DNA from 2 places in the Arthrobacter sp. efr-133-R2A-63 genome. Region 1 is predicted to be linked to the other one. Evidence: riboswitches for the same ligand, from Rfam matches in the RefSeq annotation. Region 1 holds a riboswitch; the other holds the start of a gene.
The links. A riboswitch is a leader RNA that binds a small molecule or an ion and turns the genes downstream of it on or off. The one in region 1 is predicted to bind cyclic di-AMP.
Positions count from the first base shown of each region.

Region 2: another riboswitch for cyclic di-AMP. It lies ahead of QRN45_RS11470 (aggregation-promoting factor C-terminal-like domain-containing protein); the one in region 1 lies ahead of QRN45_RS18880 (NlpC/P60 family protein).

Region 1 covers NZ_JARVRG010000036.1:51,905-66,584, forward strand. Annotated here, with positions in the region: gene QRN45_RS18855 (FdhF/YdeP family oxidoreductase) at 1-234, opposite strand, end outside; gene QRN45_RS18860 (molybdopterin molybdotransferase MoeA) at 297-1,673, opposite strand; gene QRN45_RS18865 (DUF6457 domain-containing protein) at 1,670-1,957, opposite strand; gene mobA (molybdenum cofactor guanylyltransferase) at 1,989-2,636, opposite strand; gene QRN45_RS18875 (HNH endonuclease) at 2,673-3,173, opposite strand; gene QRN45_RS18880 (NlpC/P60 family protein) at 3,424-4,188, opposite strand; cyclic di-AMP (ydaO/yuaA leader) riboswitch at 4,194-4,360, opposite strand; gene QRN45_RS18885 (M23 family metallopeptidase) at 4,506-5,324, opposite strand; cyclic di-AMP (ydaO/yuaA leader) riboswitch at 5,327-5,537, opposite strand; gene QRN45_RS18890 (iron-dependent transcriptional repressor DtxR) at 5,664-6,359, opposite strand; gene serC (phosphoserine transaminase) at 6,632-7,762, shown strand; gene QRN45_RS18900 (MFS transporter) at 7,784-9,130, opposite strand; gene QRN45_RS18905 (DUF3027 domain-containing protein) at 9,175-9,759, opposite strand; gene QRN45_RS18910 (cold-shock protein) at 9,767-10,150, opposite strand; gene QRN45_RS18915 (hypothetical protein) at 10,394-10,609, shown strand; gene QRN45_RS18920 (helicase-associated domain-containing protein) at 10,659-13,121, shown strand; gene QRN45_RS18925 (DNA repair helicase XPB) at 13,132-14,680, shown strand, end outside.
Region 2 covers NZ_JARVRG010000021.1:134,816-149,495, reverse strand. Annotated here, with positions in the region: gene QRN45_RS11485 (ArnT family glycosyltransferase) at 1-677, opposite strand, end outside; gene QRN45_RS11480 (ArnT family glycosyltransferase) at 684-2,720, opposite strand; gene QRN45_RS11475 (glycosyltransferase) at 2,717-4,105, opposite strand; gene QRN45_RS11470 (aggregation-promoting factor C-terminal-like domain-containing protein) at 4,267-4,998, opposite strand; cyclic di-AMP (ydaO/yuaA leader) riboswitch at 5,001-5,173, opposite strand; gene QRN45_RS11465 (sensor histidine kinase) at 5,337-6,815, opposite strand; gene QRN45_RS11460 (response regulator transcription factor) at 6,828-7,568, opposite strand; gene QRN45_RS11455 (hypothetical protein) at 7,811-8,623, shown strand; gene QRN45_RS11450 (alpha/beta fold hydrolase) at 8,779-9,597, shown strand; gene QRN45_RS11445 (diguanylate cyclase domain-containing protein) at 9,594-10,583, shown strand; gene QRN45_RS11440 (winged helix-turn-helix domain-containing protein) at 11,134-12,003, shown strand; gene QRN45_RS11435 (SixA phosphatase family protein) at 12,091-12,621, shown strand; gene QRN45_RS11430 (LysR family transcriptional regulator) at 12,629-13,579, opposite strand; gene QRN45_RS11425 (EamA family transporter) at 13,652-14,608, shown strand; gene QRN45_RS11420 (hypothetical protein) at 14,581-14,680, opposite strand, start outside.

The DNA.
Region 1 (14,680 bases):
CTCGGCGGGGCTGCGTTTGCCGGTGATGGACTCGGGCCAAGCGCAGCCGGGACAATCGAAACCGTCCCGTTGGTTGACGCGGAGCATTGACTTGACGGTCCGGCTGACGCCCGCTTGGGCCCAACCGCGTTCCAATGCAACGGTGACTGCCTTGACGCCCGCGGCGGAGCGCTTGGGTGGGTGGATCTGGAGGTCATCTTCGTTGATGTCCTGCTCGGGAGCATGCCTGTTCATGTCCCCATCATTGCAAGGCATGACTCTCTAATCCACCCGCGTCCATTCGGCGTCGGAATCTCTCAGCCCGTCAGGGCGCTCCAGTCGACCGGCCCGGACGGCACCTTGCGGGCAGACCGGGAGGGAGACTTCTTGGCCTTGTCCGCCGTGGGCTTTGGCCGGGGAAGGGGCGGCCCCCACGGCAACGGAAAAGCGGGCACCGCCTCTCCCAGTTGCACGCCGTGCGGTGGCACCACCATGACTCCGTCGGCGCTGGCGAGGCCGCGCATCATCCCGGGGCCCGCATGCTGGGCCGGCGAGGCCAAGCCGTACACGAACCTGAAGGGAAGCAAGCGCGTGCGCCCCGGGTCGGCGTCGAGCATGGCACCGCAAGGAACCTCGCCGACCTCCGGCAGCGCCCTGTGCCCCAGCCCCGCGAGGAGCGGTGCACCGATCGTGAAGAGGACCATCATGGCCGCGAGCGGATTCCCGGGGAGACCCAGCACAAAGCGACCGTCCGGCAGTTCGGCCAGCACGCCGGGATGTCCCGGACGCATCGCAATTCCATCAATCAGCAAACGGCCGCCGAGCTCCGCAATGGCCCGCCGGAAGTGGTCCGTCCCCGAACGGCCAGTCCCACCGGTGGTGATGACGACGTCGGCGGGAGGCGCGTCGGGCGACAGCTCGCCTTCTTCAAGGCCCGCGAGCCACTCTTCATAGGAGTCGCCCACCTTGATTTGCTCGCCGCGGATCCCGCCAAGGAGCTCGACGACGGCGCCAAGCTGGGGACCGAAGGTATCCCTCACCCGGCCGGGGACCGGGACACCCGCGGTCACCACTTCGGAGCCGGTCAGGAGCATTTTCACGAGGGGCTTGCCGAGGACGTCCAGCTCGTCGCGCCCGGCCAGTGCGGCCAGGGCGAGGTGGGCAGGGTTCAAGACAACGCCCGATGTGATCAGCAGCTCGCCCGCCGCGGCTTCTTCTCCGGCGTTTCGGATGTGTTGGCCGTTGCGCGGTTCGCCCGGTTTCGCTTTTCCGCCGAGCGCGAGCAGCGGCAGGCCGTCTTCATCGGTGGTCAGGACCCCGCTCTCGCTGCGGAGCACTGCCTTGGCCCCCGGCGGGATCAAGCCACCGGTGACGATCGGGCTCGCTTGGTGCGGGGCCAGCCGATGGCCGGGTTCCGCGAGGATCCAGGGGCCGCTGCCGTTGACCGCCCAACCATCCATCGCCGAGGACGCATAGTGAGGCAGGTCCTGCAGGGCGTGCACATCGGCGGCCAGGGTCCTGCCGATGGCGTCCTTCAGGGCGACGGGAGCGGCGGGAATGGGCGTGGCACTGTCGAAGGCTAGTTGCCGCGCCTCGGCCCACAAGTGGTCGGCGTGCTGGACCTGCTCAACGTCCGGGGCCGGTTCGGTCACGGCGCCGAGCGGCTCGGCGCCTTCTTCGGGGGCTTCCGTCATCCGGCGTCGGTTCCGGGGTTCGTATAGTCCTTCGCGAGCGTGCGGGCCAGGCCCATCGCGGCATCCATCGACGCGGATTCGCTAGCCTGCCCGGACCCCGCTGCGAGTCCGGCTGCGAAGCCCGCGATGAAGGTGGTCAAAGGAGCCGCCGGCCGGACCACTGAATGGGCTGCAACCCCTGCCAGGGACAGGATCTCGTTGATGTCGATCTCGACGTTTTCGAGCTCATATGCTTGCAGCAGGCTCCTGCACCATTCCTCGAGCGTTTCTTCCTGGCTCTTCACGATCCGCCTCCACAGTCCTGTACAGCTGTTGTCACGGCAGGTCGCCGTCCACTCCGAGCGCCGCGGCATCGTCCCAGGTATCCACGTCGTCGGTGGACCCTTCGGGGACGGGCACGGCCAGCAGATCAAGCCTAGCAAGCAGCCGGAAGACCGCTGCGTTGGCCAGGCCCTCCTCTTCCGATACAGCCTGCACTTCCCGTTGCAAGGCAGATACCCGGTAGATCCCGAGCAGGGGCTGCTTCCGTCCATCGGAGGATATGGACAGGGCTCCTTCCGATTCCGCATGGGCGGAAACTTCCTGGAGCAGGACAGGAACAGCGGCGGCGGCCAGGGGCATGTCGCAGGCCATGACGAGCACCCAGGCTGCATGGCCTGGGGAGGGACTCTGGCCGTGCCGCGCTTCGGAATCCTGCCCTTCGCTGTCTTGCCCCTCCAGGGCGAGGAGCCCGGCGGCGATCGCGGCTGCCGGTCCGGCGAAGGGCGGGTCCTCCCGTGCGGTCAACGTGCCGTCCGGCAATGTGCCGGGATCCGGCCCGACGACGACGACTCTCCGGGCTCCGCGCGTGGCCGCCAGGGCACGCTGAAGGAGCGTTGCGCCGTCGTACCTCAGATGGGCTTTGGGCACGCCGCCGAGGCGGGAGGACTTGCCACCCGCCAATACCACCGCATCAAAGTCCACCCGCCCAGATTACCCGGGAAGCGGCTCAATTCCGGTTCAGGCCGCCGATTCAGGGAGGAGGAAGGGATCCCATGCGGGCGCAGGTTTCTCAAGCTCCTTGATCTGCCAGATAGTCCCGGTGGGCGCCGCGGGAGTGAACCTCAGTTTCCAGCCCATCTCGGCTGGAGTGTGGTCACTCTTGGCGTTGTTGCAGCGAAGGCACGCTGCCACCAGGTTTTCCCAGGAATCCGCGCCGCCCCTGGATTTGGGGTGGACGTGGTCAATGGTGTGGGCTGCTTTCCCGCAATAGGCGCAACGGTGGCCGTCGCGGCGCAGGACGCCGCGGCGTGTAACCGCCGTGATGGTGTTGTACCTTGGCCGGATGTAGCGATTGAGCAGAATCACGGACGGACGTCCGAGAATCTCCTGTGGCCCGACGACAGGCTCGTCGCCTTCGGCCACTACGCTCGCTTTCCCGGTGAGCACAAGGACCAGCGCCCGGCGGAAGGTTACTACCGCCAGCGGTTCATATCCAGCATTCAGAACGAGTGTGCGCATGCACGTACCTCTTCACGGCCGCACCCGTCAGGGGCGCGAGGGCCGGCTGCCCTCTGCATGTACGGGCTGTGGATCGACAACCTAAGAGTAAACACCCGGAGGCCAGATCAACGAATCCTAGCGTGAGTTCCAGGACGGTGTCGGTCAAAGTTCATGTGCCGGACACGTTTGCGCATGCTGGTTAAAACGGAACATCCCCGCCGGCGGACCGACGGGGATGTTCCAGTGAAAACTATGTAGCCGGAGCTAATTAGCCACCGACGCGGATGAAGACCGGGCCGGAACCGACGTTGACGCTGTACAGGGCGGTGGTGCCACCGTTCCAGCCGCCGTGGACTGCCATGCCGTTGCCGACGTAAACGGCGATGTGGGCCATGCCCATGCCACCGTTCTGGTAGTAGACGAGGTCACCCGGCTGCGCTTCAGCAGCGCTGACCGTGCGGCCGAGGGAGAGGTAGTCTGCCGGCCAACCGTGGAAGTGGATGCCAACGGCAGCCAAGGAGTTCGAAGCCAGGGCCGTGCAGTCCTGGGCAACGCCAAGCTGTGCGTAAGCTGCGGCAGCAATTGCCGCGCCCTGGCCGCTGGCAACCTTCGTTGCGGGAGAAACAGCAGCAGTCACGGAAAGCGTCGAGACGCCGGTAGCGGCACCCGTTGCAGCCTGCGGAGCAGGAGCAGCTTCCTGGGTAGCGACCGGAGCAGCAACAACCGGAGCAGCCTCGGTGGAAACCGTCGGGCGCTCGTACTTGATGGCGACGGAGGAGTCGGCCGAAATGCTGGCTTGGGCGACGGACTGGACTTCCAGGGCGGAAGTCGAAGTGGACTCGCGGGGGACGTTGGTTTCTGCAGCGTTGGCTGCGATACCGCTAGTAAGCACCAGACCGGAAGCAGCTGCGATAACCGCTGCCTGACGGCCTACGCCACCGGCGTTGCTGCCGACAGTCTTAGCGATAACGGCAAGCGAGTTGGTCTTGGTGACCGCGGCACGGTGGCGCGCGACAGTAGAGCGTGAAGACACGTTAAGAGGCCTCTCCCTATGCCCGCGAGGTAAGCTGTCGGATTCGGATGGGAGTCATCCGGCCACACTTCTCCCTCTCGGAAGTTGTGCGACTTAACCCCAAGGCCATCCGTGAAGATGACCAAAAGTGGGTCCCCCGCCTCTGCCAGACGATGTTTTGCGAACGGAACCTCGAGCAGTGGCAGAGCTAGGCAATCCACTCGAGTGCATCAACTCTCTAAAAGTTGATGCGTCTTAGACGGTACATGAGTTTTGGCTGAATGTCACATTCAGGTCACGGAGCGTGACAAGCATGCGAGAGGCTTCCATCGGATTGGCTACAGCCAGCCCAGGGGGTCGACGACGTCGCCGTTGACCATGACTTCAAAATGGAGGTGGCAGCCGGTGGAGGCGCCGGTAGTGCCGCTCAACGCGATGACGTCGCCGCGGCTGACAGTCTGGCCCACGTGGACGTTGAACGAAGACAAATGGTTGTACGTGGTTTCCAGGCCGTTGCCGTGGTCCACCACAATGCGGTTCCCGCCGCCATACGGATGCCAGCCGGCGAAGGTCACCTTGCCCGCCGCAGCGGCATGGACCTGGGTGCCGCACTGGGCCACGAAGTCCTGGCCCCGGTGGAATTCGCCTAGGCCGCCCGTGATGGGGTTCACGCGGTAACCGAACGGCGAGGCCGTGATCAGGGTATCCAGCGGCGCCCCGAGTGTGCCCTTGGAGGACGACGTCGTGATGGTGCCGACGGACTGCGCGCTCAGGAGCTGTTTGAGCCTGCTGTCCGGATCTGCCGTGGTGGAAACCGCAGCGCGGCTGAAATCGATCGTGGCGCTTGCCGCGGCCGGGATTTCAGGCTGGGTTCCCACTGCCAGGGCCGTCTGGTTCAACTCAGGGGTGGCCGTCATGGCGCCGGCGCCCGGCATGGCGATCGTGAGGATGAGGCCGGTAGCCGCAAGGGCCACGCCGGCCTTCTGCCCCGCTCCGCTCGCTGCGGCGAACTCGGCCATCTGCCGCAAAGGTCCCTTGCGGCGGCGGAGTTCGCGATGGGGATCGCGGGGCCGCTGGTGCTCGACGGCGCTTGCGCTCCGCAGCTCAGCAGCAGGACCGGACGCGCGCCTGCGGCCCCTGGTGTTCTGCGTGGTCAAGGTTTTCCTCTCTGGCAAGCCTGCGAAGTTAGCTGTCGGATTCGGGCCAGAGAGATCGTGGACCCGGTCCGCACGAAGGACGCGAAGCGCAGGGCTACTCCGAGGAGGACCCTGCGCAATGTGTGCTTCTGCTGCGGACTTCACCCCAAGGCCGTCTTTCGACGGCCGATGGTGGTTCCCCCGCTTCTGCCAGTGAATGGACTAATCCACCTGATCCACTGGCAGAACTCGGCTTCGGATCAGGTAACGCTTTGGTATCGGCGCCAGTACCCAACTATAGGGGATTAAGCCCCCGCGGTAATAATTTCGTTATCTTTGCCGCTCGCCTTGCCGGAGAGGCTAGGCGACCGTGACAAACACGTGCGAGGCAACCTCCGGCGGCAGCTCCAGGGCGCCGTCGATATTGGGCACGCGGACTGAGATGTACTCCCCCACCCGTTCCAGGGAAACCCTGGCACCGGGACGGATTCCGCCCTCGTCCAGCTGCACCAGGAGTTCCGGTTCCACCTGGATCGGTTCGGCCAATCGGCTGACGGTGACCCGGTTTTCAGGTGAGTATTCGTTCATCGCGTCAAGGAGGTTGACCACGCCGTCCGTAAACGCGTGGGACGCGGCTCCGCCCAATGCTTCGAGTCCCGGAATGGGGTTGCCGTAGGGCGATTCCGTGGGGTGGTCCAGGAGCTCGTAGAGCCGCCGCTCCACGCGCTCGCTCATGACGTGCTCCCAGCGGCACGCTTCATCGTGGACGTAGGCCCAGTCAAGCCCGATGACATCGGCGAGGAGCCGTTCCGCGAGCCGGTGCTTGCGCATGACTTCCGTGGCGCGTTTCCGGCCCGTTTCGGTCAGCTCAAGGTGCCGGTCGTTGGACACAATCACCAGGCCGTCGCGTTCCATCCGACCGATCGTCTGGGAAACAGTTGGGCCGGAGTGCCGCAAGCGTTCGGCGATGCGTGCGCGAAGAGCCACGATGTTCTCTTCTTCAAGCTCCAAAATGGTCCGAAGATACATCTCAGTGGTATCGATCAGATCCGTCATCCAGCTCAGCTCCTCGAGCGCAGTATCTTGCGTGTTTTCGCCAGCTCCAAGCTTAGCTTATTTGGAATTACTCCGGATAATTACGACGCCGGTCCAGCGCTCTTCCGCCGTCCCATCCGGAGCCGACCAAACAAATGCTTTCCACGTGGCGGACTATGACACCTCCGGTTCTGCCCCCGCCTGCGGCGTCGGGCAGAATTGGGAAGTCGAAGGAGGCAGCTTGCCACCTGCCACGACCCATCTAGGCCGCTACTTCACCATTGGAGCATCCCGTGAGCGACAACAGCATCACTATCCCCGCCGATTTGCTGCCCAAGGACGGCCGCTTCGGCGCCGGGCCCTCCAAGGTCCGCCCGGAGCAGATCGAGGCCCTGTCCGCCGCCTCGACCACGATCCTCGGCACCTCCCACCGCCAGGCACCGGTCAAGAACCTGGTGGGCTCCGTCCGCGAGGGACTGAGCCAGTTCTTCCGTGCGCCCGAGGGCTACGAGGTGATTCTCGGCGTCGGCGGCTCCACCGCGTTCTGGGATGTCGCCGGCTTCGGCCTGGTCGAGAAGAAAGCCCAGCACCTCTCCTTCGGTGAGTTCGGCTCCAAGTTCGCTGCGGCCACCAACAAGGCACCCTTCCTGGAAGCCTCGTCCATCATCACGTCCGAGCCGGGCACCCGGCCGGTTTCCGAGGCCGAAGCGGGCGTGGACGTGTACGCATGGCCGCAGAACGAAACCTCGACGGGTGTGGCCGCTCCGGTCAAGCGCGTTGAGGGCAGCGACGACGGCGCCCTGGTCCTGGTGGATGCGACGTCCGCGGCCGGCGGCCTGGATGTCGATGTTGCCGAGGCCGACGTCTACTACTTCGCTCCGCAAAAGAACTTCGCCTCCGACGGCGGCCTGTGGCTGGGCCTCTTCTCCCCCGCAGCCCTGGAGCGCGCCGCCCGCATCAAGGCAAGCGGCCGGTGGATCCCCGATTTCCTGGACCTTCAGACGGCCATCGACAACTCGAAGCTCAACCAGACCTACAACACGCCGTCCTTGTCCACCTTGGTGACCTTGGATGCCCAGGTGCAGTGGCTCAACAAGAATGGTGGCCTGGACTTCGCTTCGGGACGCACCGCGGACTCCGCAAACCGCATCTACACGTGGGCAGAGGCTTCCGAGTACGCCACCCCGTTCGTCGCGAAGGCAGAGGATCGCTCCAACGTCATCGCCACGATCGATTTCGATGATTCGATCGATGCCGCGGCCATCGCCAAGGTGCTGCGCGCCAACGGGATCGTGGACACGGAGCCGTACCGCAAGCTGGGCCGCAACCAGCTGCGCATCGCTACCTTCGTTGCCATCGAGCCGGACGACGTCTCTGCGTTGCTCGCCAGCATCGACTATGTGGTGGGCGAACTGAAGAAGTAAGCGCCGGCCGCGTTCCTGCGGTCAGGGCTTGTCGGCGTCGTCCGGGTGCGGATCCCGGGCGGCGCTGGCCTCTTTAACGGCGCTGTCCTTATTAAGAGCATCGCCCGCGCCCAAGGACTCAATGCGGAAGAACCGCAGCCCTCGGGCGGTTCGATCGAAACGGAGCCGCAGCTGGCGCGCGCGAATGATCCACACGATGCCGACGACGGCGGTGCCGGCGCCCGCGGCGGCGGCCACACCCACAGCCCATCGGGGTCCGGCGACGTTGGATACCCAGCCGACGAACGGTGCACCGATGGGCGTTCCACCCATGAAGATGGCCATGTAGAGCGCCATGACCCGGCCGCGCATGACAGGTTCAGTGGTGGATTGCACGTAGCCGTTGGCGCTGGTGATCATGGTCAGGGCAAACAAGCCGCAGGGAATCAGCGCCAAGGCAAACATGGTGTAATTCGGTGCCAGCGCCGCCAGTCCGCTCGCGAGGCCGAACCCGCCCGCCGCCGCGAAGATGAGGCGCATCCGTGGCCGGCCGCGCCGGGCGGCAAGGAGCGCCCCTGCGACGGAGCCGATCGCCATGACCGAGTTGAGGAGCCCGAAGGCGCCCGCGTCCATGCCGAATTCCGTGCCGACCATGGCCGCAATGAAGAGGACGAAGTTCAAGCCGAATGTGCCCATGATGAAAATCGCGACGAGGACAACCACAATGTCCGGTCGATTGCGGACGTAGCGAAGCCCCTCCCGGATGCGGCCTTTGCCTGCGGCTGCCCGGGGCTGGACGCGCAGGGAGGCTAGGGGAATGGCCCGGATCGCGCCAAGCATTGCGAGGAAGGTCACGGTGTTGATCATGAACACCCAGCCCGGGCCCACGGCCACTGTCAGGACGCCGGCCACGGCGGGACCGATCATGCGCGCAACGTTGAAGGATGCGCTGTTCAATGCAACGGCATTGGCAAGATAGTCGTCCTTGACCAGTTCCGAGACGAACGTCTGGCGGACCGGTGCGTCAAGTGCCGAGACGACGCCCAGCACCAGCGCGAACACATAGACATGCCACAACTGCGCCGCACCGCTCAGCACCAGCAGTCCCAAGCCAGTGCTCAGGACTGCCATCGCCGATTGCGTCATGACAAGGAGCCTGCGCCGGCTGTAGCGGTCGGCAAGCAGTCCGGCCCACGGAGCAAGGAAAAGCTGCGGGCCGAGTTGGAGGGCCAAGGTCACGCCCATGGCGCCGGCGTCGTGATTGCTCAGATGGGCGAAGACCAACCAATCCTGGGCAGTCCGCTGCATCCACGTGCCGACGTTGGAAATGAGGGCACCGATGAACCAGATGCGGTAGTTAGGGACACCCAGCGATTTGAAAGTGGACATCAGTTTCCACCTTCAAGGAATTCACTCGCCGGGTCCGCCAAAGGTTAGTCAGCCTCGATGTCGTCGACGTCGTCGTTCTCTGGTGCGTCACCGGAAGCGGCGGCCTGCGAACCGGAGGGCTCGCCGTCGTCGTCCACGTCAACGGCGACGACGGCCTCTTCCGCGAGTTCTTCGGCCGCGGTAGCCTCGTCCTCCGGACGGACGCGTTTTGCCCACGGCACCCATTCCGGCGCGAGGATGGAGTCCTCCGACGGCAACAGTCCAAGCTCGCTGACGGTGACAACCTTGGAGCGCGAGTTGCGGGTCACCACCGCGTACCACTGCCAACCGCCATAGCCTGCCAGCCGCGATTCGAACAGGTGGGTGACCACGCGTTCGCCTTCGGAGCGCGCTGCAATGTGCGGGCCGATTTCACCCGGCCGGGCTATGGTCTCCACCGCGTTGCGGGCAACATCGACGGCGGCGGCCAGGAAAGCGTCCGGCTTGCCGACGCGCCACACGGGGATGCCGGTGCGGGGTTTCGCCGTTGCCGGCTTCCGCTCAGCACCGGAACCAGGCGTTCCAGCCGTTCCAGCAGCGGCGCCAGTGCCGTTCTCTTCAGGACTGGCTTCAGCGGATTCCGATGTCATGGCAGCTTTAGGCTTCCAGCTCGTCGGCGACCTTGCGCAGGGCTGCGGCAATGGCCTTGCCCTTGGCGCCTTCAGGGTACTTGCCGGCGGACAACGTGCCGGAGAGGTTGTCCAGGACGGAAACGAGATCCTGGACTACCGGAGCAAGCTCGCGGGCGTTCATGCGCTTGGCCTTGGCGATGGATGGCAACTTGTCCAGCACGCGGAGGCCAAGGGCTTGCGCGCCCCGGCGACCATCGGCGACGCCGAACTCAACCCGGGTGCCCGCTTTGAGATCCGCTACGCCTTCGGGCAGCGCTGATTTGGGCAGAAACACTTCCTGGCCGTCCTCTGCCGCGAGGAATCCGAAGCCTTTGTCCTTGTCATACCACTTGACCTTGCCGGTGGGCACGTAATCAACCTTCTTCGTTCTGACTTGCGAGACACAGCCGGCGCGCCACCGCATCCGCAGGATGCTGCGGGAATAGGGGTAACTGCCTGGACCGTGTTGGTCTATTGCTTCAAGGTTATCCTGCCCGGCCGCGGAATCGCGCTTTGAGGCTCCAGCAGGCCGGTGCCGCCGCCATTTGTCCGCGACCGGACTGCACCCGGGCCGGAACCGGTGATGCGGCCCCGGACTGTTAGCGTTGCATGCATGATTCCCCACGACTTCCGCCGGCCGCTCACGATCGTTGCCGCCGTCGTCGCAGTCCTGTCCCTGGCGGCCGTCGCCGCCGTCATGGTGATCGCTTATGGCAACGGCGTGGCCCCGGTGTGGGTCACGTCCACCGCCCTGTACGGGCTGCCGCTCGCCTTCATTCTGATGGCCGCACTGGTGGTTGACTCCGTGTGGGCACGGCGCCGTCAATGAGCGGCCGGAAAGCCCGACGGCGGGCCCGCCTGGCGGTAACGTTGAACTGATGTCCCTTATTCGCGCGCTCAGCAAGGAACTGGAAGCGCGCAGCGACGATTCGCTGCGGGCCTTGTTTGCCGCGCGGCCGGACCTGATCTCCCCCATCGCACCGGATTTCGCCGCCCTCGCAGCGAGGGCAAGTGCCCGGGTCAGCGTGCAGCGCGCCCTGGAACGGCTGAACAAACCGGAGATGCAGGTGCTGGAGACGCTCCACCTATGCACCAACACGGACACCGGCCACAGCGCATCGGCGGCCGGATTGAAGAGGTGCATCAACGGAGCGACGCTTGCCGCGCTCGAACCGATCCTGAGCAAGCTCCAGGAGCTGGCCCTCATCCACCGGGCCGATCCGCCGGCCACGGTGCACAATCCAGGCAGGCAGCGTTTCTACTTGCCGGTGGGCAGCCTCAAGGACGTCATCGGCATCTACCCGGCGGGCTTGGGCCGCAGCTACACCGAGTTGGTCCGACTGCAGCCTGCCTTCGCGCAGCGGGTGGTGCACCTCGTTGCCGAGCTCCACCAGAGCGGCGCCCATATCCTGGCCGCCACGACGCCCATGGACGCGGCTTTGGCACTGCAACATTGGACATCGACCCCGGAGAACCTTCAGCACATCCTGTCCGAGGCACCTGTCCGGACACGTCCCCTTTTGAACAAGTTCGGCAGTTGGGCCATGGGCGCCGTTCCGCAGGCCCAGCGCAAGGCCTCCGTGCTCCATGAAGGCCGCGACGTCGGCCCCGTGGACTGGCTCCTGGCCCGTGGACTGCTTGTTCCCCTCGACGCGGGCCACGTTGAGCTTCCGCACAGCGTCGGCCTGTCCCTGCGCGGCGGCGCGATCGTGGACCACTTCACCTTGAAGCCTCCCGTGCCGGAGCTGGGCCAGACGAGTGCCGCCCTGCGCCGCAATGCCGCCATGGGTGCCATCGCCGAAGTGCTCCGGCTGGTGGGTGAACTCCTGTACGCGGTCCGCGAGCAGCCGGTGGTCACCCTGCGCAGCGGCGGTGTGGGCGTGCGCGAGCTCAAACGCCTCGCCGACAGCCTCCGCCTCGGTTTATCCGAGACCGCACTCATCCTCGAGCTCGGTGCCTTGTCCGGATTACTGCGCCTCGATGTGGACAGTTCCACGTGGGTGCAACCGCCATCGCTGGAATGGCTCACGCTCCCGCGCCAGGAACAGTGGCTGTGGCTGGTCAACGCCTGGCTTGCCAGCGAGCGCGCTCCTTCCCTCGTGGGCCAGACCCTTCCGGGGCCCGGCACCACGGCACCGCGAACGGGCTCCGCGGCAACCTCCATCAATGCCCTGTCCGCCGAGGCCCAGCGCCCTGACGCCCCGCTGGTCCGCAAACGGATCCTGGAGATCCTCGAAGAACTCACCCTCGAGGTGGAAGCACCGGACGGCAAGGCTCCTGTGCTCAACGCCGAAGCCGTCATGGAACGCGCCGAATGGGCCCAGCCTCGGATGTCGCGGCGGTTCAGTTCCCTTGTCCGCGGCATCCTGCACGAAGCCGAACTCCTGGGGCTCATGGGTTCCGGCGCCCTCACCCAGCTTGGTTCGGCGATCGCCACCGAACAGCCCGAACTGGCCCTCAGCATCCTCGGCGAACACCTCCCCGCCGCGGTGAACCATGTCCTCCTGCAAGCAGACCTGACCGCCGTCGCCCCCGGGTACCTGGCCCCCGAGCTGAGCGAAAAACTGCTTCTGATCGCCGACGCCGAAGGCCAGGGCCCGGCGACGATCTTCCGATTCTCCGGAGATTCGATCCGGCGCGCGTTGGACGCCGGCCAGGACGCCGAAACCATCCTCGGGTTCCTGCGCACCCACTCGGCCACCGATGTCCCCCAGCCGCTCCGGTACTTGATCAAGGACATCGCCTCGCGGCACGGCCGCCTGCGTGTCGCCAGCAGCCCCAGTTTCATCCAGAGCGACGACGAGGCAGCCATCGCCGAACTCGTTCACGAGCCGGGAGCCTCAAGCCTCGGACTTGTCCGGATCGCCCCCACGGTGCTGACCTCCACGGCGAGCCCGCGGGAGGTCGCGAGGGTGCTACGCGAGCTGGGACTCTCGCCCGCCGTGCAGGAGGCGGAGACCGCCGTCGTGCGCTACAGGAGGACGACGGCGCTGGCCGGCGGGGCCCGCCCCGTGTACACCGCGCCCCGCACCGCACCGCCGGACGACGACGTCGACGCCCAGCTTTCGGTACTGAGGCAACATCATTCTGTCCACGGCGACGCAACCGGCGAGGCGGCAACGCAACTCGGACTCGAAACCCTGCAGAGGGCCATCCGGCTGAAGCAAGCGGTCACCATGAACGTGGTTGACGGCTCGGGGAATTCCAATACAGAAACAGTTGTTCCCGTATCGGTGTCGGGAGGGCGCGTCAGGGTGTTCGACGCGGCCAGGGACACCGAAAGAGTCTTGTCCATCCATCGCATCATCGATGTGGAGCCCGCGGGCGATCCGCGCAAGTGAGGAAGCAATAGTGAGCGACGGTCCGCTGATCGTACAGAGCGACAAAACCATCCTGCTGGAAGTCGACCACGAGCTCGCCACCGAGGCCCGCCATGCGATTGCGGCGTTCGCCGAACTGGAGCGGGCCCCCGAACACGTCCACAGCTACCGACTCACCCCATTGGGCCTGTGGAATGCGCGCGCGGCAGGACTGGATGCGGAAAAAGTCCTCGACACGCTCCTGCGCTACTCCCGGTTCCCGGTGCCGCACTCCTTGCTGATCGACATCGAAGAGACGATGTCCCGTTACGGCCGCTTGCGCCTGGAAAAGGATCCGCAGCACGGATTGGTCATGCGCACCACCGACTACCCCGTGCTCGAGGAAGTCATCCGGGCCAAGAAGATCGCACCGTTGCTGGGGCCGAGGATCGACGGCGAAACCGTGGTGGTGCATTCCTCCCAGCGGGGACAGCTCAAGCAATTGCTGCTCAAGCTCGGATGGCCGGCCGAGGACCTCGCCGGCTACGTGGATGGCACTCCGCACCTCATCGCCCTCAACGAGGACGGCTGGCACCTGAGGCCATACCAGAAGCTGGCCACGGAGAACTTCTGGGCGGGCGGCAGCGGCGTCGTCGTGCTGCCCTGCGGTGCAGGCAAGACCTTGGTGGGGGCCGCAGTCATGGCTACCAGCTCCACCACCACGCTGATCCTGGTGACCAACACGGTCGCGGCCCGGCAATGGAAGGACGAGCTCCTCAAGCGGACGTCGCTGACGGAGGAGGAAATCGGCGAGTATTCGGGCGCGGTCAAGGAAGTCCGGCCCGTCACGATCGCCACCTACCAGGTCCTGACGACCAAGCGCGGCGGCCTCTACCCGCACCTGGAACTCGTGGACGGGCACGACTGGGGACTCATCATCTACGACGAGGTCCATCTCCTCCCTGCTCCGATCTTCCGGATGACCGCGGACCTGCAGGCCCGGCGGCGGCTTGGACTCACGGCGACGCTTGTGCGCGAGGACGGCCGCGAGGGCGAGGTCTTCAGCCTGATCGGCCCCAAGCGCTACGACGCCCCGTGGAAGGACATCGAAGCCCAGGGCTACATTGCGCCGGCGGACTGCGTGGAGGTCCGGGTGGACCTGCCCCGGGACGAGCGCGTGGCCTACGCGATGGCGGAGGACGCGGACAAGTACCGGCTCTGCGCGACGTCGGAGACCAAGACGCACTTGGTGGAGCAGCTGGTGGCCTTGCACCAAGGCGAGCAACTGCTGGTGATCGGCCAGTACATCGACCAGTTGGATGAGATCGGCGAGCGTTTGGACGCCCCCGTGATCAAGGGCGATACCACGGTGAAGGTGCGGCAGAAACTGTTCGATGCCTTCCGCGCCGGTGACATCAAGACCCTCGTGGTGTCCAAAGTGGCCAACTTCTCGATCGATCTGCCCGAGGCATCCGTGGCGATCCAGGTATCTGGATCTTTCGGTTCCCGCCAGGAAGAGGCCCAGCGGCTGGGGCGCTTGCTTCGTCCCAAGCAGGACGGCCGTGCGGCACGTTTCTACTCCTTGGTGGCCCGGGACACCC
Region 2 (14,680 bases), on a different contig from region 1:
ACCACCAACAGGACCTGGAGCTGCTTTGTCAGGAAACCGAAGCCCAGGAGCACCCCGGCCAGCAGGAGCCAACGCAGTTTGTTGTCCTGGATGGACCGCAGCGTGGCGTAGCCGGCGGCCGTCATGAGCAGCACCAGCAGGGCGTCCGGGTTGTTGAACCGGAACATGAGGGTGGCAACCGGGGTGATGGCCATGACGACGGCGGCCAGCAGCCCGGCCCGGTGGGCGATCCGTGGATCGCCGGTGGCGGGGGCCGCAGCCCGCCGGACTGCGAGATACAGCAGCCATGCCGTGGCAACGCCCATGAGCGCCTCGGGAACCAGGATGCTCCAGGAGCTCAGTCCGAAGATCCGCACCGAGAGGTCCATGATCCACAGTGACGCCGGCGGCTTGTCCACGGTGATGGAGTTGGCGGCGTCGGACGATCCGAAGAACCACGCGGTCCAGTTCTGCGAACCGGCTTGGGCCGCTGCGGAGTAGAACGGGTTGGCCCAGCCGGAAGCGCCGAGGTTCCAGAGATACAGGACCGCCGTTGCGAGGAGCACGATGCCGAGCTCCACTCGGTGCCGCAGGGCGTGGGGAACGGGCGGTTCCAGCGGTGTCGGCTCTACGGAACTCGACGGCGGAACCAGCTGGCCCGGCGTGGAACCTGTATCTGTGGAATAGGACGTGGTCATCGGAATCTACTTTGTCAGCTTGTAGACGGTGGAGTTGCCCACCGTCTGGGCTTGGAAGTTGGCCTGTACCCAGGAGGCTACCTCGGAATTGCCGCTTTGGCCTCCGAATCCGCCGCCGCCACCCATGCCGCCACCCTCGATGTAGTAGCCGATCTGTCCCTTGGCCACCATGTCCTGGAACTGTGCCAGCGTGGGGTAGGGATCGCCGCCGTTCCAGCCACCGAGTGCGATCACGTTGGTGTTCGTGGCGAGCTCAAGGCTTGCGGCCTGTGTGGCGCCGGAGACGCTCGCCGACCACTTCGTGGTGGTGGACGACAGCAGCGCGGTCAGTCCGGCGTCGGCCGTTCCCTCGGAACCGGGGCCTCCTGCCTGACCTGCGCCACCGGCTGCGCCGAACCCTCCAGCCCGGTTTCCGAAGCCTCCCGTGGCGGAGCCGGCGGGACCCGACGTCGGGATGGACCCGGAATGCGCGGTAGCCGCCGTCGCGAGCGTCCACGCTGCGGTTCCGAGGCCGCCGGCCAGAAGGGAAACGACGACGACGGCCGCGGCCGCTGCGCTCCGGAACCGGCCCGCGGGCCGCAGTGAGTCGAGGCGGAGCAGGATTGCCGCGGCCGCCACCACGCCCAGGACGACGATCACGATGCGCAGCCACGGAAGCCAGGAGGCGTCGCGGCCGAGGAGAACCGCGGACCACGCTGAACTGCCGAGGACCACCACCGCCAGAACGATCGGGGCCGGCCAATATCCGCGGCCGCGCCACAGCTCAACGCTGCCAATGCCCACCAGGGCGGCGATTGCCGGTGCGAGGGCTACCGCGTAGTAGGGGTGGACGATGCCGCTCATGAAGCTGAACACGCCCGCCGTGACCAGAAGCCAGCCGCCCCACAGGATGAGAGCGGCGCGGGTACGGGAGGCCCGCGCTTCCCGGCGGGTGAACCACAGGCCGGCTGCCAGAAGAACCAGCGCAGCAGGCAGAAGCCAGGAGACCTCCGCACCGAAGCTCGTGCCGAACATGCGGGTGATCCCGGCCGCCCCGCCGAAGCCGGTGTTGCCGCCGCCGCCGAATGCGCCGAGGCCGCCCCCGGCGGGGCCGCCGCCTCCACCGGGCGTGCCCTCGCCCGAGCCGGTGATGCGGGACAGCCCGTTGTAACCAAAAGTCAGCTCAAGGAAGCTGTTGGTTTGCGAACCTGCCATGTAAGGCCGTGCCGAAACCGGAGTCAGTTGGAAGAGGGCGATATAACTGCCAGCCACTACGGCGATACCGCCCACTGCGCCGAGCAGGTGCAGCAAGCGCCGCTGCAACGGGGTAGGGGCGGCCCAGAGATATGCGAGTCCGAGGCCCGGAACAATCAGGAATCCCTGCAGCATCTTTCCCAGGAACGCGAGTCCCACGACGGCGCCGGCTGCGGCGAGCCACTTCCAGCCCGCGCGTTCGATGGCACGGGTCGTGAAGTACGCGGCCAGGACCAGGCAGAGGGTCAGCATGGCGTCGGGATTGTTGAAGCGGAACATGAGCGCCGCCACCGGCGTCAGGGCCAAGGCGCCGCCCGCCAACAAGCCCGCGCCCGGTCCGGAGACCCGCTTGACGGTCAAATAGAGGAAGCCGACGGCGGCAACGCCCATCAGTGCCTCGGGAACCAGCATGCTCAAGGGCGAGAAGCCGAAGATCCGGCCCGCCAAAGCGGGGATCCACAAAGAGGCCGGGGGCTTGTCCACCGTGATGGCGTTGCCGGCGTCGAGGGAACCGAAGAGGAAGGCCGTCCAGTCCTTGGTGCCGGCCTGGATGGCCGCGGCGTAGAAGGAGTTTCCGTAGCCGGTGGCCGCGAGGTTCCAGAGATACAGGAACGCGGTGGCGACGAGGAGCCCGGCGGCGGACGGCCGCACCCAGCGGGGCTGCCGTCCAAAGGCGTATCGGGTCCAACGGGGCGCGGCATCGGGGATCGACGGGCCGGCCGGGTGAGGCGGTGCGTCGGCAGTCCCGGCGGCGGCAGGAACCACTGAACCTGCGGGTCCCGTGCTTGCGGGAGTAATCGTGGAGGTCATGATGCTGCCGTTTCTGTGCGCGTTGTGGCTTGTGTGGTGGGTGCAGGCGCCTGCGCGGCTGGCTGCCGGAAGACCCAAAGTCGGAACAAGAGGAAGCGGACTGCAGTGGCTGCGAGGTTCGCCGCGACCACGGTGAGGAGCTCGCCCCAGCGGCCGGGCGACGTCGTACCGTGCACCACAGCGAGTGCCCCGGAAGTGAGGGCGAGGCCGATGCCGAAAACGATCAAACCCTCGAAGTGGTGCCGGACCGGATTGCCGCCCTGGATGCCGAAGGTGAAGCGCCGGTTGGCGCCGGTGTTGGCGATGGCCGTGGCGAGCAGCGCCAGGAAGTTGGCCAGCTGCGGGTCCATGAAGCCGCGGCAGAACAGGAAGATGAGCACGTAGGCCAGGGTGGAGGCAGCGCCGATCGCGGCGAACCGGACCAGTTGCCCGAAAAGGCTGCTGCGCGGGCTCTGCTCGGCAATGCGCGACGACGCCGGAAGCGGCCCGCGTGCCAGCGCTGCGCGCAGTTCCGGAACGGGGATGCGGCCCGAGACGAGATCCCGGGTCAGCCGGACCATGCCGCGGATGTCTGCCAGGGCAGTGCGCACCACGTCGACGCTGGAATTGGGATCGTCGATCCAGTCAACGGGAACCTCGTGCACGCGGAGTCCGCAGCGTTCGGCGACCACCAGGAGTTCAGTGTCGAAGAACCACGAGTTGTCCATGGTGTGGGGGAGGAGCTGCTGGGCGACATCTGCCCGGATCGCCTTGAAGCCGCACTGCGCATCGCTGAAACGGGCGCCCATGAACGAGTGCAGCATCAGGTTGTAGCTGCGCGAAATGAACTCGCGCTTGGGGCCGCGGACAACCCTTGAGTTCCGCGTCAGGCGCGTGCCGATGGCGAGGTCCGAGTGGCCGGAGATCAGCGGTGCCAGAAGGGGCGCCAGAGCGGCGAGGTCCGTGGACAGATCCACGTCCATGTAAGCGAGAACCGGGGACGGCGATGCAAGCCACACCTTGCGAAGGGCGTTGCCGCGTCCCTTCTCCTCAAGATGGACAACAGCGAGTTCGGGCAGCTCCCTCGCCACGCGTTCAGCGATTTTCAAGGTGCCGTCCGTGCTCGCGTTGTCCGCCACGGTGATGCGGAAGCCGTGCGGGAACGTCTCGCGCAAGTGGCCGTGAAGCCGGCGCAGGCACTCCTCAAGGTCGCGTTCCTCGTTGAAGACCGGGATCGTGACATCGAGCACGGGGATGGCGGTGTGGGTGTCCACGGGCGCGCGTCGCACCGTGCTGCGCTGGAGGGGAGCGTTGGGCTGGAGGGGAGCGTTGGGCTGGAGGGAAAGGCCCGGCGGCACCACCGCGGGGTCCTTCAGGGTACCGGAGGTGGATTCGATGAGCGTCATGTATCCAGAGTGCGGCTGCCGATTATGAGGGCTTTAGGCGGAACCTGTGATATGGCTGTGGATCTCCGACCGGCATGGCGACTCGCATGTGTGGCCACTAGACGCAGAGGTCCGCCCCCGGAAGGGACGGACCTCTGCGTTCTTTGTGCGTAGCTCCTGGCTTAGTACCAGTTGTTCGCGAGGTGGAAGGACCACGCCGCGGACGGCGATCCGTAGCGTTCCTTGATGTAGTTCAGGCCCCAGCGGATCTGCGTCTGGTAGTTGGTCTGCCAATCGGCGCCCTCGGATGCCATTTTCGCGCCCGGCAGCGACTGCCCGATTCCGTAAGCGCCGCTGGAGGCGTTGGTGGCAGTCGTGCGCCAATCCGATTCCTTGTTCCACAAGGTGATCAGTGCGGACATCTCGCCCTGACCCCAACCGTAGGACGGCAGGAGGCTAGCGGCATAGGCCTGGGCGCCGGCGGGATCGTCGAGGGCAACAGGTGCGGCCGGGGCAACAGGTGCGGCCGGGGGTGCCGGCGCGGCGGGGGCTGCAGCCTGGGGCGCGACGGCGGCCGGAGCCGGGGCGGCTGCCCGGCTCGGAACCGGCGTGGCGCTCGGCTTGGCGCTCGCGCTCGCCGACGGCGTGGCGGTGGCGAATGGAGTGGCTGAGTGACTAGCCGCGCGGGAATCCGACGAACGGCTCATGTCCTGGGCATTGATGGCTTGTCCGGCGGCCTGGCTTGCAGCACCGGCACCGAGGAACACGGCGACGACGCCGGCAACAACTGCCATGCGCTGGCCGGTGCCGAGGTTCGAGGCGACTCGCCTCAACGTGGAACGTGACTTGTTTCTCCGGGCAGGTTCGCCGCGGTGGCGCGCAACAGAGCGCGACTGATTCCTGGAATCAGACATGGTGATTGCCTCTCGACGCCTGCGGAGTTAGCTGTCGGATTCGGATGAGGTCATCCGGCCGTGGCCACTGGGAATCGTGGCGGTGCGGCTTCACCCCTAGGGCTGGCTCAACATGAGCGCTTGCCCGGAGACCTGGGTCCCCCGTCTCTGCCTGGACTGTTGGCACCGGGGAGGGGCAGAGCTCGGCGCCTACCCGGCGGCGGCCGGAATAATCCGGCGCACCTATTCGACGGTACAGGAGGATTCGGCTTAAGTCACATTTGGGTAACGGAGATCACGACGCCGGTGCGTCGACTTGCGCTCGCCGCGCACCGGCGTCGTCATTTTGTGGACGGCCTTCAGGCCGTGGCGGTCCTCAGCGCCGGAAGCCGCACCGCAAACTCCGTCCGGCCCGGCCGCGATGCCACTTCGACAGTACCGCCATGCGCCTGAACGATGGATTCCACGATCGACAAGCCGAGCCCGGACGTGCCCTCGGAACCGGAGCGGGCGGCGTCGGCACGGGCAAAGCGCGAGAAAATCCTGCCCTGGAAATCCGGCGGGATGCCCGGCCCGTTATCCGTCACGGTCACCACGGCGCTGCCATCGGCGGAACGCATGACGCCGGTGACCACGGTGGTACCCGCCTCCGTGTGCTTGCGGGCGTTGGAGAGCAGATTTGCCAAGACCTGGTGGAGCTGAGTGGTGTCGCCGCGGACCGTGATGGGCTCATCCGGGAGCTTGAGCTGCCAGATGTGTTCGGGGGCCATGACTTTCTCGTCGCTGACGGTTTCGACCACCAACTGCGTGAGGTCCACATCGGTGAACTCCGGGGCCTTGCCTTCGTCAAGCCGGGCCAGCAGAAGGAGGTCCTCCACGAGGGTGGTCATGCGTTCGGACTGGCTTTGCACCCGGCCCAGTGATTTGCGGCCGTCCTCGGTGAACGTCTCGGTCATGCGCAAGAGCTCTGTGTAGCCGCGGATGGCCGTCAGCGGAGTGCGTAGTTCGTGTGACGCGTCGGCCACGAACTGGCGCACTTTCGTTTCGCTTTGCTGGCGCGCCTCGAGGGCGCTCGAGACGTTGTCCAGCATGAGGTTCAATGCATGGCCCACGCTTCCCACCTCTGTGCCCGGGTGGGCCGCCGACGCCGGAACGCGCACCGCGAGTGCCACCTCACCGGCGTCGAGCGGAAGCTTCGATACCTTCGTGGCGACGTCGGAAAGTTGCTCCAAGGGACGCATGGTACGGCGGATCAGGACGGTTCCGGCCAGCCCGATCAGGATCAGCCCGCCCAAGGACACCAGCACCATGGTCCACACGAGCGAGGCCTCGGTGTCTTCTTTCGAGGCAAGCGGCAGCCCCGTGATGACCACATCGCCATAGGGGGTTTCGGCGGCTACCAGCCGGTAGCCGCCATTGGAGAGGGTGCGATCAACCGGACGGCCATCGGAGGGGAGCGCCAACAGTATTCCGGCATCGCTGGGCGACAACGGAGTACGGGTGGCATCCGAGGAGAGGAACCCGGCATCGCTGCTCACCTGGCCGCCAAGGATTCGCGCGTTCAGGGTGCCGATGCTCTGGCCCCGGGGATCCAGGGGGTCCGGACGGCCGCCGGGGTTGCCTTGCGGCGGGCGCCCGTGCGAGGCCTGCATCAATTGCTGGTCCAGTTGCTTCGTGAGGAACACGTCCATGGAGGCATAGCTGACCACCCCGACTGCGCCGCAGATGGCCACGAGGAGCGCCATGGAGAGGAGGATCAAGCGGGTGCGCAAGTGCCAGGTTGAGGGATTGAACCAGCTGTGGTCGGTTTGGCGGGGGATACCCGAGAGTGCGGACATTCGACGCCTCGGCTATTCGGCAGGCTTGATGACGTAGCCGGCTCCGCGCACCGTGTGGATCATGGGCGGATGGTTGGCCTCGATCTTCTTGCGAAGGTATGAGATGTAAAGCTCCACGATGTTGGCCTGGCCGCCGAAATCGTAATCCCACACGCGGTCCAGGATCTGGGCCTTGCTGACCACGCGCTTGGGATTTTCCATGAGGTAGCGCAGGAGTTCGAACTGGGTCGCGGTGAGCGGGATGTCTTCGCCGCCGCGGGTGACTTCACGGGTGTCAACGTTCAAGGTCAGGTCGCCTACCACCAGCTCGGCCGTGTCCATCGCAGCCACCCCCGAGCGCTGGACCAGGCGGTGCAGGCGCAGGAGGACTTCCTCCATGCTGAAGGGCTTGGTGACATAATCGTCGCCGCCCGCGGCCAACCCCACGATCCGGTCCTGCACGTCATCCTTGGCGGTGAGGAAAAGCGCAGGAACCTCGGGCGCAAAGGCGCGGATCCTGCCCAGCAGCTCAACGCCGTCGAACCCTGGAAGCATCACATCCAGCACCAGGACGTCCGGACGGAAGTCCTTGGCGAGCTTCACTGCGGCCGGACCGTCGCCGGCCACTGCGACCGACCAGCCCGCCATGCGCAGGCCCATGCTCATGAGCTCGGCGAGGCTGGGTTCGTCGTCCACCACGAGGGCGCGGATGGGAGAACCGTCCGGGTGGCTGAGCTGCGGAAGGTTGTTGGTCATGGAGTGCGAGGATGCCATGGGACAACTCTCCAATCTGCCGGTTTGCCGGTGCTTAGCCGTTGCTGTGAGCACCCTGTGAGTCCCAGCCTAGCCACCTGTCCAAAGGTTGCGCGGGTTCCCCCAGCAGAATCCGACACAACACCGCTGCAGGTCACAGGGAAGCCTTCAGTTCGACACAGCCAACGCACAGCAACGCGACTGACGCTGATTGGGACAAGAACAACCGCGACCAAAGAGTCTCGACTTCGATGGAGAACATCATGGATCAGCAAAACAACCCCTCCGTACCTGGTTCCGAGCCGGAGAACGGGCACCCGCAGCCAGTGATCCGCCCCGTTGATGAGTCCGGGCAGCCTGCCGCTGGTTGGGGTGCTCCCCAGCAGCCGGTGAACCAGCAGCCTGCCGCTGGTTGGGGTGCTCCGCAGCAGCCGGTGAACCAGCAGCCTGCCGCCGGTTGGGGTGCTCCGCAGCAATCCAACGCCGGACAGCCCCGACCTTCGTTTTTCAAGAATTGGAGCCTGAAGAAGGGCCTCATTGTCGGCGGCGTCGCGGTGGTGGTCGCTGCGGCGGCAGGAGCCGGCGCATATGCCGCCGGTAACGGGACCGCGGTGGCTGACACTACCAACGCGCAGGGTCCGGGTGCCGGGCAGAACGGGCAGGGCGGATTCGGCGGCCCCGGCGGCACGAACGCAGGCCCGGGTGGGCTCGGGGTGGGCATGGGCGGCCTGAACGCAGCGGTCCACTCGGAATACGTTGTCCTCCAGAACGGCAGCTACGTCACCATGGCGGGCCAGCTGGGAACAGTCACCGACATCTCGGCGAGCTCCATGACGGTCAAGAGCGAAGACGGGTTCACGAAAACCTATGTGCTGGGATCGGACATCGTGGTAGCTCAAGGTATGCGGCAACGCGGAAGCGGGACCACCGGCACCACCCTGACCCTCGCCGATGTGAAGTCCGGATCCAGCGTGCGGGTCACTGCGCTCAAGGATTCCGACAAGTACACGGCCCAGTCCATCCAGATCGTGACTGCCACCGCGTCAACCACCCAAGGAACCGGGACCACCAACTAACCCGCAGTTGATGTCGTTATCGGCCCCCAAAACGACATCTAATGCGAGTCAGTTGGGTACGATGACAAGGGCCGGCGGACGGGGGTTCACGGACGAGCCCGGCGCGGAAATGCGGAAGGGGTCAGGCCGATAGCCGAGGAGAGTTGAGGGTACCCATGACCGCGTCGATGGTTGAGCGGCACAATGTCACGGTCTTGGGGGCAACGGACGGCCAGGTCCTGATGTTCGCGCACGGTTTTGGCACGGACCAGAAGATGTGGGACCGGATTCTCCCGTTCCTGACGGAGCAATACCGCGTAGTTCTCTTCGACCACATGGGCTCGGGGGGATCCGACCAGGCATTTTATGATTCGTCCCGCTACTCGAGCCTTGACGCCTACGTTGCCGACCTCCTGGAGATCTGCGCCGAGCTGGACCTGGGGGGCGTGACGCTGATCGGCCACAGCGTCGGAGCCATGATGGCCATTGCCGCGGCCACGGCCGACCAGCAGTCGCGCATCGCCCGGCTCGTGCTCGTGACAGCTTCGCCCAGCTATATGAACCACCCCGACGACGGCTACTTCGGCGGCTATTCCAGTGATGAGCTGGACGAGCTCTTTGAATCCTTGGACGCCAACTACCTTGTCTGGGCCGAGGCGATGGCCCCTGTGTTCATGAACGTCCCCTCCTCACCCGAGTTCGGGCGGGAATTGCAGGGCAGCTTCCGTCGGATCAACCCCAGGGTTGCCCGCGATTTTGCCCGCGTCGCTTTCCTCTCCGACGTGCGTCATTTGTTGTCCCGCGTCGAATTGCCTGTGCTCATCCTCCAAAGCACGGACGACGTCGTCACTCCTGAACACATCGGAACCTACCTCCAGGAACGCCTGCCGACAAGCGTCCTCGTCAGGCTTGCCGCGACCGGCCATTTCCCGCAGACAAGCGCCCCGGAGGAAACAGTCAACGCTCTTCTTGACTACCTCGGCACCCCGGTATGACCGACGGGACAGTTGACTATCGGCAGATCTTCGACGCAGCCCCGGCCGGTTACCTGCTCACCCGGCCCGACGGTACCATCGTCGACGCGAACCGGACGATGTACGAGTGGACGGGACGCGGACAGGAAGCGCTGCTGGGGCTGAACCTGCTCTCCCTCTTGCCGGCCGGGGACCGGATCATGTTCCTGACCCACGCCATCCCGGCCATCGAATCCAACGGCTCGGTGAAAGAGCTTGCGGTGGAGATCCTCGCCGCCAACGGCGAAAGGCTGCCGGTATTGCTCGCGGTGTCCCGGACGCGGAAACCCGATGCCTTCGACACGGCTGCCCCCGAACTGAACGTCGTCGTCGTTTTTGGCGTCCACGAGAGGCGCCTTTATGAGCGGGAACTGGCCGCCACGTTGCGCAGGCTCGAAGAATCGGAGTTGGAACGGGCCAAACTCCTTGAAGAGGCCAGGCACCAAGCCACCCACGATGCCTTGACCCATTTGCCGAACCGGACCTTGTTGACGTCGCGCCTCGATGAGGCTTTGGAGCGTGCGGGCAACCACGGCCTGCACGTCGGCCTGTTGTTTTGCGATATCAACCGCTTCAAGGACATCAATGACACCTACGGCCACGCAGTGGGCGACGAGGTCCTCGGCCATGTCGCCGGGCGCCTCGCCGATGCGGTCCGCGGCGTCGACACCGTCGCGCGCTACAGCGGTGACGAATTCGTCATTCTCCTCCCGGCCCTGGAATCACCCGAGGAAATTGCCGTGATCGCCTCCCGCATCCTGAACAGCTTCGATCCGGAGTGCATCGTGGGCGAGTCGCAGCTGCGGGTCGAGCTCGCCGTCGGCCAAGCCGTGACGGCCGCGATGAGGCCAATGCTCCCCGAAGCGCGGGAAGAATTGGCGCGGCAGCTTCTCATGGAGGCCGACGCCGACATGTACCGATCCAAACCAAGGGCTGCGTCGAAGCTGGAAACCAGCCACGCGATGTGAGGTTGAGAAGCCTTGCAAAGGCCCTGACAGGCGATTTGCCAAAAGAATTTTCGATGGAAGCAGATCCAGGATTGGACAAGGGTTGTTTCATATCTCGAGATTCAAGGGCAAGCGCGTGACGTGACTTGAGATTCAGGAAGTGGCAATTCAATCAAATTTTATTCGAGTATTGCGCGCGCAACGGCCAGTGTGGCGAACGAGAATGGGTCACATTTGGACATGTCTGAATTGTGATGTGCGGCACAATAGTCCGATTCGTCTCAAAATGTGGACGTTTCCGCCCTTTGTTACTTGCAAGTTCCCTTTGTTACGTTGCACACTTCAAATGTGAACAAGAACTCAACAGCATCTGCAGCCGCAGCGATCGAGCCCAGCGCACCCGCTGGTTTTTCGATGAGCTGTTGTCGAATGCATGCCTAACTTCAGACCCCAGGAAGTTTCAGGCATTCGCCCCCTGCCCAGCGTCGGGCGCCCCTCCCCATCTCATTGCGGGGACCAGACCAGCATTCGAAGCCGCGATGACGGCTATTCACTTTGAGGTAAGCACTCCATGTCAGTTGCATCCGGATACGTCCATATCTCCGTCCGTAACGCCAATAAGGCCGCGTCGAACGCCGGCCTGCGTCCCGGCTTCGGAAACCGCCCGGCCTACGCCCAGCCCGCACCGCAGGGTGGCAGCCAGGCGCCCGGTTACGTCCCCCAGGGCTACAACCCCAACTCCTACGGACAGCTCCGCGCCGTTCCCGCCAACGAGGCCGCGCCAATGACTGCGCCCACGCCCGTCCTGGCTCCCGCAGACCGCTCCATCCGCCCCGTTGCCAGCGACAATGTGGCCCGCGGGTTCGTGCTCTACATGGGCATTGACGAAGACACCGCCGCTGCCGCAGGAACGTCCATCGCCAAGCTTGCCCAGGAAATCCGGGCTTACGCACAGTCCCTCGTTGCCGGTGCCGAGAGCTATGCCGCCGTCGCGGTAGCCCCGGCCAGTGCGCCCGGTTCGGCGCTCGACGTCGTCCGCTCGACTTTCGGTGACCCGACTGTTGGCAACCGCCAGCGCTCCGAAGCGCTCCGCCCGCAGCCTGCCCAGGAAGCCCGGCCGTCCGGCGTCTTGATCGACCTCGCCCGCCGTGAGGTGCACCTCGACGGCGAATCCCTGAACCTCACGTTCAAGGAATTCGAACTCCTCAACTACCTCGTCGAGAACGGCACCCGCACCGTGGGCCGCGATGAACTCCTCGAAGGCCTGTGGCGCAACGCCGAAGAAGTCCCGAACGAGCGCACCATCGACGTCCACATCCGGCGCCTCCGCTCCAAGCTCGGCCGCCTCGCGAACACCGTCCGGACCGTCCGCGGCCAGGGCTACCGCTTCTACGAGCACCCCGAGGTCATCGTCTGGGCCGCTCCGGAATACTCGATCTAGCCCCACCCAACTGACTCGCATTTGTTGTCGTTTTGAGCCCTCATAACGGCAACAAATGCGAGTCAGTTGGGATAGTAGGGTGGGGGGATGAGCGAGCATCACATCAAGCGGCTGGTGATCATGCGGCACGCGAAGTCGGACTGGCCCCTCGGGGTGCCGGACCATGAGCGACCCCTTGCCGAGCGTGGCCACCGGGAAGCCCCGCTCGCGGGCAAATGGCTCCTCAAGCACCACGTGATTCCGGACTTCATCTTGTGTTCGTCCGCGCTCCGGACCCGCCAGACCTGCACCTGGGTGTGCAGCGAACTGGGGGACAAGGCCCCGACGCCGAAACTCGAGGACGGCCTCTACGCCGCCTCCGCGCAGCGGATGTTGACCGTCATCAACCACGTGCCCGAAACCGTCACCACGCTCATGATCTTTTCGCACATGCCCGGCGTGCAGGAGCTCGCGATGCACCTGGCTTCCCGCGACTCTGACCATGACGCCTACATGGACGCCGCCACGCGCTACCCCACGAGCGCCGTGACCGTGATGGAACTCGAGAAGCCGTGGGCTGAACTCGATGGCCAGGATGCCCGGCTGACCCACTTCACCGTTCCCCGCCCCAAGAAGTAGTCCCCGGCTAATCCACCTCGAGGCCGGCCGCCACATCCTGCAGCAAGCGCACCACATGGCGGATGCTGGGACTTGCCGTCATCGTCTTGCGGTACACGATTCCCACTTGGCGTTGCTGCATCGGGTTAACCACGGGCACCGCCACCACTCCGGCGGGAAGCTCAGGCCTTCCGAGCCGCGGCACGAGGGCCACCGCCACGCCCTGCTGAACCATGGCGATATGCGTGGAAAAGTCGGGGTCGTAGATGCGGATGTCCGGCACGCGGCCCAGGCCCGCGAGGATTGCCAGCAATGCTTCATTGCAAATGGCCCCGGCCGGCGTGCTGATCCAGCTTTCGTCCACGAGGTCGGTAGGCTCGACGGCGGTCCGTCCGGCCAGCGGGTGCGCCGAGTTGAGCAGGACGTCGGCGGTGTCCAGGCAGAGGTCCTCGTGGACCATGTTCTCCGGAATGACCAGGGGCACTGAGTGCCAGTTGTGCACGACGCCGAGATCGGCTTCACCGGTGGCGACCCTCTGGACGGCCTCGCGCGGGTCCTCGGCCACCACCCGGATTTCAAGCCCGGAGCCGCCAGGCCCGGAACTCGCCCGCGAGCCCGTGCCAGCCTGAGCCGCGCCCAGTTTCCCCAGCATCGGCCCCACCAGTCCGCGGCAGGCGGTGGAGAATGCCACGAGCCGCAACACGCCGCTTGGCTTCGCAGGGTCGGCGAGCAAGGTGGCCTGCAGCTCTTCCAATTCGCCCAGGATGCGCCGTCCGTACTCGGCCAGCGCCATGCCGCGGTCCGTCAGCAGTACGCCGCGGCCGTGACGTTCCAGGACCGTCACGCCGCTTTGCTTCTCGAGCTTCTTGATCTGTTGGGAGACCGCCGAGGGGCTGAATCCCATCGCCTCCGAGGCGGCCACCACGGAGCCTTGCTGTTCCACGGCTACGAGGGCACGCAACGCCGCAATCTCAATCATGAAGCAAACGTACACGATCCGATGCAGAATTCAACGCTGGTGCTTCATCCTTTTGACTGCCAGAGTTGAATCGTGAATATCCGACACTCAGCACTCGCCGTCCTCGTCGCCGTCCTTTGGGGCCTGAATTTCGTCGCTATCGACTTTGGCCTACACCCCGCAAGCGGGAATGGCAGTGACGGGAGCGGTGGAGCGGCCGACGTGCCGCCGCTGCTGTTCGTCGCCATGCGCTTCGTGCTGGTGGTGTTCCCCTGCATCTTCTTCGTCCGCAAGCCGAACGTGAGCTGGAAGGCGATCATCGGCGTCGGGCTGTTCATGAGCGCCGGGCAATTTGGCCTCCTCTACCTGGGCATGGCCCTCGGCATGCCAGCCGGGCTCGCGTCACTGGTGCTACAGGCGCAAGTGCTCCTGACGGTGCTCTTGGCGGCCAGGTTCCTGGGCGAGCGGCCCAGCAAGCGCCAGCTGACGGGCGTGGTGCTGGGTGTGGCCGGACTAGCGCTGGTGGCGGTCGGTCGAAGCCTGGTGGCTCCGGTGGTGCCGCTCATGATTGTGCTTGCCGCCGCGTTGTCCTGGGCTGCGGGAAACATCATCGCACGCAAGGCCAAGGCTGCCTCGGGACTGGGGCTCGTGGTCTGGTCCGGAGCGGTGGTCCCGTTGCCGCTTGCTGCCTTGTCGCTCCTCGTGGACGGCCCTGCCGCCGTCGTCGGGACCCTTTCCAACCTTCAGCCGGCGACCATCCTGAGCGCCCTGTACACCGCCATCTTCGCCTCGCTGGTGGGTTACGGCATCTGGAACCGGCTACTCAGCCTGTACCCGAGTTCGGCCGTGGTGCCGTTTACGTTGTTGGTCCCGGTGGTGGGAATGACCGCGGCGTGGCTGCTCATCTCGGAGGTCCCGACGACGGCGGAACTGGCCGGCGGCCTCCTCCTGCTGGGCGGCGTGGCCACTGCCGTGCTGCAGCGGCGAGCGAAGCCTGGGGATGTGGCCGCGCCCGAAATGAGTCAGCGCCTGGGTGCCGGCTTGCGCTGAGCCGGCGCTCCCGACGTCGGGCGTTTGGCGGAGGTGGCCGGGGCCGGTTTCCGCGGGACAGGTCGCTTCACG